2 regions of the Polaromonas sp. P1_F6 genome follow, and region 1 is predicted to be linked to the other one. Evidence: predicted binding sites of a transcription regulator. Region 1 holds the regulator's gene; the other holds the start of a gene.

Region 1 (3,700 bases):
GCCCTTGTTTCATTCATTGAATAGCAGGGACCACGTCTTTAAGGACTGCCATGTACCACCGCAACATCCTGGTCGAACAAACCGATCCCGAAATCTTCGCCGCCATCCAGGCTGAAAATGCCCGGCAAGAGCACCACATCGAGCTGATTGCCAGCGAAAACTACGCCTCGCCCGCCGTCATGGCCGCGCAGGGCTCGCAGCTCACCAACAAATACGCCGAAGGCTACCCCGGCCGCCGCTACTACGGCGGCTGCGAGCACGTGGACGTGGCCGAGCAGCTGGCCATCGACCGCATCAAAACCATCTTCGGCGCCGAGGCCGCCAACGTGCAGCCGCATTGCGGTGCTTCAGCCAATGAGGCCGTGTTCCTGGCTTTCCTCAAGCCCGGCGACACCATCATGGGCATGAGCCTGGCCGAAGGCGGCCACCTGACGCACGGCATGGCCCTGAATATGAGCGGCAAGTGGTTCAACGTCGTCTCTTACGGCCTCAACGACAAGGAAGAGATCGACTACGACGCAATGGAGCGCAAGGCTCACGAGACCAAGCCCAAACTGATCATCGCGGGCGCGTCGGCTTACAGCCTGCGCATCGACTTCGAGCGCTTCGCCAAGGTGGCCAAGGCCGTCGGCGCGATCTTCATGGTCGACATCGCCCACTACGCCGGCCTGGTGGCCGCAGGCGTGTATCCCAACCCGGTGCCGCACGCCGACATCGTGACGTCGACCACACACAAGAGCCTGCGCGGCCCGCGCGGCGGCATCATCCTGATGAAGGCCGAGCACGAAAAAGCCATCAACAGCGCCATCTTCCCAGGCCTGCAGGGCGGCCCGCTGATGCACGTGATCGCAGCCAAGGCCGTGGCCTTCAAGGAAGCCATGGCGCCCGAGTTCAAGGCTTACCAGCAGCAGGTCGTGAAAAACGCGCAGATCGTGGCCGACACCCTGACGCAGCGCGGCCTGCGTATCGTCAGCGGCCGTACTGAAAGCCACGTCATGCTGGTCGACCTGCGCGCCAAGGGCATCACCGGCAAGGAAGCCGAAGCCGTGCTGGGCAGCGCCCACATGACGATCAACAAGAACGCCATCCCGAACGACCCGGAAAAGCCGATGGTCACCAGCGGCGTGCGCATCGGCACCCCGGCCATGACGACCCGCGGCTTCAAGGACGAAGAAGCCCGCATCACGGCCAACCTGATCGCCGACGTGCTGGACAACCCGCGCGACGCGGCCAACATTGAAGCGGTGCGTGCCAAGGTCCACGCCCTGACCAGCCGTTTCCCGGTCTACCGCTAATCATGACGGGCAGCGCGGACACTATGATTTTGATAGCTACCCGCGCATGTCCTGATTGGGCTGGAGGCCGATTTATGCCTTCAAACCCGGACCAACCCTGATGAAATGCCCTTTTTGCGGCCACCTTGAAACCCAGGTCGTAGAGACGCGGGTGGGTGAAGACGCCGAGTTCATACGCCGCCGCCGCCAGTGCGGCGCGTGTGAAAAGCGCTTCACAACCTATGAGCGGCCCGATGTCACCTTCCCGTCCATCGTCAAGAAGGACGGCAGGCGCATCGAGTACAAGCGCAGCAAAGTCCTGGCGTCCCTGAACCTGGCGCTGCGCAAGCGGCCCGTCAGCACCGAGCAGGTCGACTCGGCGGTTGAACGTATCGAGGAAAAGCTCCTGAGCCTGGGGCTGCGGGAAGTGCCGTCCAACCGTATCGGCGAGCTCGTCATGCGTGAACTCCGCAAGCTCGACAAGGTCGCCTATGTCCGCTTTGCGAGCGTCTACCGCAGCTTTGAGGATATTGACGAGTTCAAGACGCTGGTGGACGAGGTCCGGCGGTAGAAATCGCTCGCGGCGCAGAAAAGCGTCCTGTCCGCTACCAGATTAGTGGTAGCCAGAGTCCGACAGCCGGAGCCTCGCGCGACAAACCCGGTTCCTATACTCACGACATGCGAATGACCGTGTGCTCAACATCCTTACGCCGCCCAGCCAAAGCGGCCCCGCGCGCTTGCAACGCAGGCTTCACCATCATCGAAATCATGGTGACAGTTGCTGTTTTAGCCATGATTTTGGCCATAGGGCTGCCTAATTTGAGGCAGTTTGTGGTGCGAAACCAGGCTGGCGCCATCGCAGCCGAATTTACCAATGACATATCGCGTGCGCGGGTTGAGGCGATCAGCAGAAATAACTGCGTCACCATCTGCATGTCAACCAATACGTCAAACGCATTGACCGGCGGTACCCCCACGTGTGCAACCGCAGGGAGCAACTGGCAGACTGGCTGGATAGTTTTTTCCAACCCCAGCTGTAGTGCTACCCAAAACAACCCGACAACAGTCGGTTCAAGCCTGATTTCCGTGCGCCAGACCGGCAACGAAAGCTTTGAGCTGGCCTCTAGCGGATCGGATCGGCGCATGACCTTTGACTCGCGAGGGCTCGCTGCGGGTATTCAATCCAACTTCACGCTTGCCTATATCCTGGAAAACACCAGCAGTCCGCACTACCGGTCTATTTGTATCAGTTCTGCAGGTCGAGTGAGCGTTAAACAATATGCGGGAGTCAGTGCATGTCCATAAGTCGCCAGCGAGGTGCAGGCCTGATCGAGGCCTTGATCGCCATGCTTATCCTTTCCATCGGTGTGCTGGGCATGGTTGGCATGCAGACAGCCTCTCTCAAATTTGAACAAACCGGATGGGTGCGGTCAGCACTGTCGTCCAGCATCAGCGGCTTTGCGGACCGCATCAGGGCAAATGCCAGTGCGGTCGAGACTGATTACAGCTTCTCCCGGACCTATGCCGCCGAACGTGCATCCATTGATGGAACCCCAACCTACCTGAACCCGGCCAAAGATTGCAACACTGCAACCTGTACCCCGACCGAGCTGGCGGCCTATGACCTCGCTGTCTGGCGTCTTGACCTGAACAGCCAGCTGCCGGGCGCGGTGGGCATCGTGACGTCGACCGGAACCAAGGGCACCAACCTGCGCTTTCTGGTGACAGTGGCCTGGTATAGCAAGGACAACCTGGATGGCACGACTCTGCGTTCCCCCGATTCGTGCACAGCCACTACAACAGGCATCGCGTCGCGAAACTGCTGCCCCGCAGCGCTGGGCACCTCTACCGCCCTGGCCGGCGTGCAATGCGCCAATCTAGAGATGATTCCATGAAAACACTTCACACCGGAAGGGCGCAAGCGCGCTACCGCCAGCGCGGTTTGACACTGATCGAACTGCTGGTCAGTCTGGTCATCAGCCTGGTGCTCGCCCTCGCGGCAGCGGCGGCCTACCTGGGGACTCGCGCAACCGCCACTGCTTCCGCCAATATGGCGATGCTAAACGAGACCGGCAAGCTTGCGCTGGACATGGTTGGCCGGGACCTTCAGATGGCGGGCTTCTATCCCGCGATCATGGCCACCACCTCCGCGGCGCCCAACTTGTTGGGCAAGTTCAGCAACACCAAAAACTCAACGGCTCCAGCCTACGAGCAAGGGTTGTTTGGATGCGATGGCGCGGTATTCAACCCGACCACCAGGACTTGCGGTACCACCGTAGCCAACGCACCAGACTCGGTCGTTATCAACTATTTCGCCATGCCCGAGCTGGACGCGAGCACTTTTGGAAATGGGTTTGACTGCCTCAGGCAAGCAGTTTCACTTGACCCGAACAATGCAGGCCAGATCACCGCAGGACTGCCGCGCT
Region 2 (3,700 bases), on a different contig from region 1:
GCTGCCCTTTTCCATCACGCGGCGCATGAAGAGGTCGGGAATCCAGTTGGCGGTGTTCATGTCGTGCGTACGGCGGCGATCGTCACCGGTGTTCTTGCGCAGTTCCAGGAACTCTTCAATATCCAGGTGCCAGGTTTCCAGGTAGGCGCAGACGGCGCCCTTGCGCTTGCCGCCCTGGTTGACCGCCACGGCGGTGTCGTTGACGACTTTGAGGAAAGGCACGACGCCTTGCGATTCGCCGTTGGTGCCCTTGATATGGGCGCCCAGGGCGCGCACAGGCGTCCAGTCATTGCCCAGGCCGCCGGCAAATTTGGACAGCAGCGCGTTTTCCTTGATGGCGTCGTAGATGCCGCCCAGGTCGTCGGCGACGGTCGTCAGGTAGCACGACGACAGCTGCGAGCGCAGCGTGCCGGCATTGAACAGGGTGGGCGTGCTCGACATGAAGTCGAAGGACGAGAGGATTTCATAGAACTCGATCGCGCGTTCTTCGCGGTTGATCTCGTTGAGCGACAGGCCCATGGCCACGCGCATGAAGAAAGCCTGTGGTAGCTCGATGCGCTGTTTGCGCACGTGCAGGAAGTAGCGGTCAAACAGGGTTTGCAGGCCGAGGTAGTCGAATTTCAGGTCGCGTTCGGGCTTGAGCGCGGCGCCCAGGCGGGCCAGGTCGAACTGCTGGAGCTTTTCGTCGAGCAGCTCGTTTTGTACGCCCTTGGCGATGAACTGCGGGAAATACTCGGCGTAGCGAATCGCCATGTCTTCCTGACTGACTTCTTCACCCAGCACTTCGCGGCGGATGGTGTGCATCAGCAGGCGTGCGGTGGCGTAGGTGTAGTCAGGGTCTTTCTCGATCAGGGTGCGCGCTGCCAGGATGGACGCCTTGTAGACCTCGTCAATGGGCACACCGTCATAGAGGTTGCGCATGGTTTCCGCAACGATCGGGTCGGGCTTGATATCCGCGCCCAGGTTGGCGCAGGAGGCTTCAATCAACGCCTGCAGGTTGCGGATGTCCAGCGCGACGCGGTTGCCGCGGTCGGTCACATGGATCAGCGGCGCTGCGGGCGCCTGGGTTTGCGGCTGGCGTGCGCGCTCTTGCGTGCGCTTTTCGCGGTACAGCACGTAAGCGCGGGCGATCTCGTGGTGGCCGCCGCGCATCAGGCCCAGCTCGACCTGATCCTGAACGTCTTCTATATGAAAGGTTCCGCCGCCTGGGCGCGAACGCATCAGGGCGCGGATGACCGCCTGGGTCAGGCCGTCAACGGTTTCGCGGACGCTGGCCGAAGCCGCACCCTGCGTGCCATGCACGGCCAGGAAAGCCTTCATCATGGCCACGGCGATCTTGTTGGGTTCGAACGGCACCACGCCGCCATTGCGGCGAATGATCTGGTAATGGGCGAGCGGGTTGCTTTGCGCGTTGGTATCGCCGGTTGCTGGGTTGCTTGCCAGAACGCTCGACGTGACGGGCACCGCGTGTTGTGCAGTTTGCATGACTTCCTCTTTGCTTTGTTTTATGGGTGGTTTGATGTGCTGTTCGGGGGTCTCTGGATATATTGAGGTATTGCACAGGCCTATCAACCTGCTCCTTCATTTCCTGACCCAAATTACATCAAACTGAATTAGGGCTTAGACACTATACCTAGGGTATGGAGGGAATACAAGCCACTACAGGTAGTGTATCGCTGACTGAATGCACCGTTACGTTTTGTGGCTTTTTAGGCCCCATTCCAGACGCCTCGATCAGGGCTTGATGGTGGCTCGTTCAACTTCGCTGAAAGCCTGATGCCATCAGGCTTGCGAAGCTGATGCGGCGTTGTGGCGCGGCTTTTCGCGGGCTTGGGTTGAGAGCGCCGGCCACTGCTGGCGCGGTAAAAATAACCGGAAATTTCAACAGCAAGACGCACCGCAATGGTGAGTGCGTGCAGGTGCACCAGTCACATGATTTCGGGAAAACACCTAGCCGGTGACGACAGCGAGTTTTGCAGCAGAGGCCAGTTGAAGCCAGGGCCCGGGTCCTGCTTGCGGCCGGGTGCAATGTGCTCGTGCCCGGCGATGTGCTCAATGGGGTAGCGCTGCAGAAGCGAGGCGCATAGCCCGGTCAGGGTTTCATACTGGGATGCTTCAAAGGTATCTCCCTCAAGGCCTTCCAGTTCGATGCCGATGGAATCGTCGTTGCAGTTGGTGCGTCCGCGGTAGCTGGATTCCCCGGCATGCCAGGCGCGGTCGTCACAGCTCACAAACTGCCACAGAGCGCCGGTTCGGGCGATGAAAAAGTGCGATGAAACCTGCAGGCCGCGAATGCCCTGAAAGTAAGCGTGTGCCTCCCAGTCGAGCTGGTTGGTGAAAAGGCGTTCGACGTTGCCATTGCCGAACTCACCTGGCGGCAGGCTGATGGAGTGGATGACGATCAGGTCGATTTGCGCGCCGGGAGGGCGTGGACCAAAGTTGGGCGAAGCCAGTGCGCGTGCATAGCGGTACCAGCCGTTTTGCCACAAAGGCCGGGGAAGGGCATTGGGGCTTTCAGGCGGGGTCATCAGCAGGGTCAAGTCCATCGGCCAGGTCGTCATTGCCCGGCGTGGCGATATTCAGGCGTGCAATGCGGTAGCGGATCTGCCGCAGGCTCAAACCCAGCCTCGCGGCGGCGGCGGTACGATTGAAGCCGGTCTCCAGCAAAACCTTGGTCAGGATGTTTCGCTCCTGCCCGTCCAGATAATCCTGCAGGTTTTCCGGGACGGCGACGTGCTCTTCGACCGGCGCATCAAAATGCAGCACGCTTCCTTCGCCGAGCGCCACGGCCCGGTGCAGGATGTTTTCCAGCTCCCTGACATTGCCGTTAAAGGGCCTGGACTGCAGCTGCTCCATCACGGCATCCGTCAACTCGGGCATCTTGAAGCCGGACTCCTGGCAGATTCTTGACAGCAGGGCATTGCAGAGTGCCGGCAAATCCTCCCGGCGTTCGCGCAAGGCCGGCACGGCAATTTCAATCACATTGAGCCGGTAATAAAGATCCTGGCGGAATGTTCCTTCCTGGGCTTCCGCCGCCAGGTTTTTGTGCGTTGCGCTGACGATGCGCACGTCAACGGTGTCCTCCTGCGGCGAACCCAGCGGCCTGACGGTGCGCTCCTGGATGGCGCGCAGAAGTTTGGATTGCATGGCCAGCGGCAGGTCGCCGATTTCATCGAGAAACAAGGTGCCGCCCTTGGCTGCCTGGAAGTAGCCTTGCCGGTCCTGCGCTGATCCGGTGTAAGCGCCCTTTCGTGCACCGAAGAACTCCGCTTCGAGGAGGTTTTCGGGTATGGCGCTGCAATTGACGGCTACAAAAGGCCCTGTCGCGCGGTGGCTGCAGCCGTGTACGGCGCGTGCAACCAGTTCCTTGCCGGTGCCCGATTCCCCCTGAATGAGGACCGGCGCCATGCTTCCCGCCACTTTGACGATGCGCGACTTGACGGCGCGCATGACGGCAGATTCACCCACCAGTTTTTGCAGAATCTGGGTGCCGTCCCCGCTTTTTTTCTGGGCGGAGGGGGCGGTGCCGTGTTCCGGTGCGCTTCGATCGCTTTTGGCCTGTAGTGCAGGATGCTTGGCACCCTGCACGGCGGATGCCACGACACTGCGGAATTGTTTGAGGTCGACCGGTTTCGTGAGGTAGTCAAACGCGCCGGCCTTGAGTGCTTCCACCGCATTTTCGGCCGAGCCGTGGGCCGTA

The links. The regulator NrdR, encoded in region 1, represses ribonucleotide reductase genes. The targets are predictions, from matches to a motif close to CACNANATNTNGTG.
Region 2: a site for NrdR is predicted at 1,658-1,671, ahead of AC1DY9_RS12260 (ribonucleoside-diphosphate reductase subunit alpha). Genes of this name have one in related genera too.

Annotation. Positions count from the first base shown of each region.
Region 1 covers NZ_JBFUBQ010000001.1:495,033-498,732, reverse strand. The annotation lists ZMP/ZTP riboswitch at 1-6, shown strand, start outside; gene glyA (serine hydroxymethyltransferase) at 51-1,295, shown strand; gene nrdR (transcriptional regulator NrdR) at 1,396-1,845, shown strand; gene AC1DY9_RS02360 (GspH/FimT family pseudopilin) at 1,953-2,579, shown strand; gene pilV (type IV pilus modification protein PilV) at 2,570-3,169, shown strand; gene AC1DY9_RS02350 (PilW family protein) at 3,166-3,700, shown strand, end outside.
Region 2 covers NZ_JBFUBQ010000003.1:561,042-564,741, forward strand. The annotation lists gene AC1DY9_RS12260 (ribonucleoside-diphosphate reductase subunit alpha) at 1-1,485, opposite strand, end outside; gene ampD (1,6-anhydro-N-acetylmuramyl-L-alanine amidase AmpD) at 1,929-2,546, opposite strand; gene AC1DY9_RS12270 (sigma-54-dependent transcriptional regulator) at 2,515-3,700, opposite strand, start outside.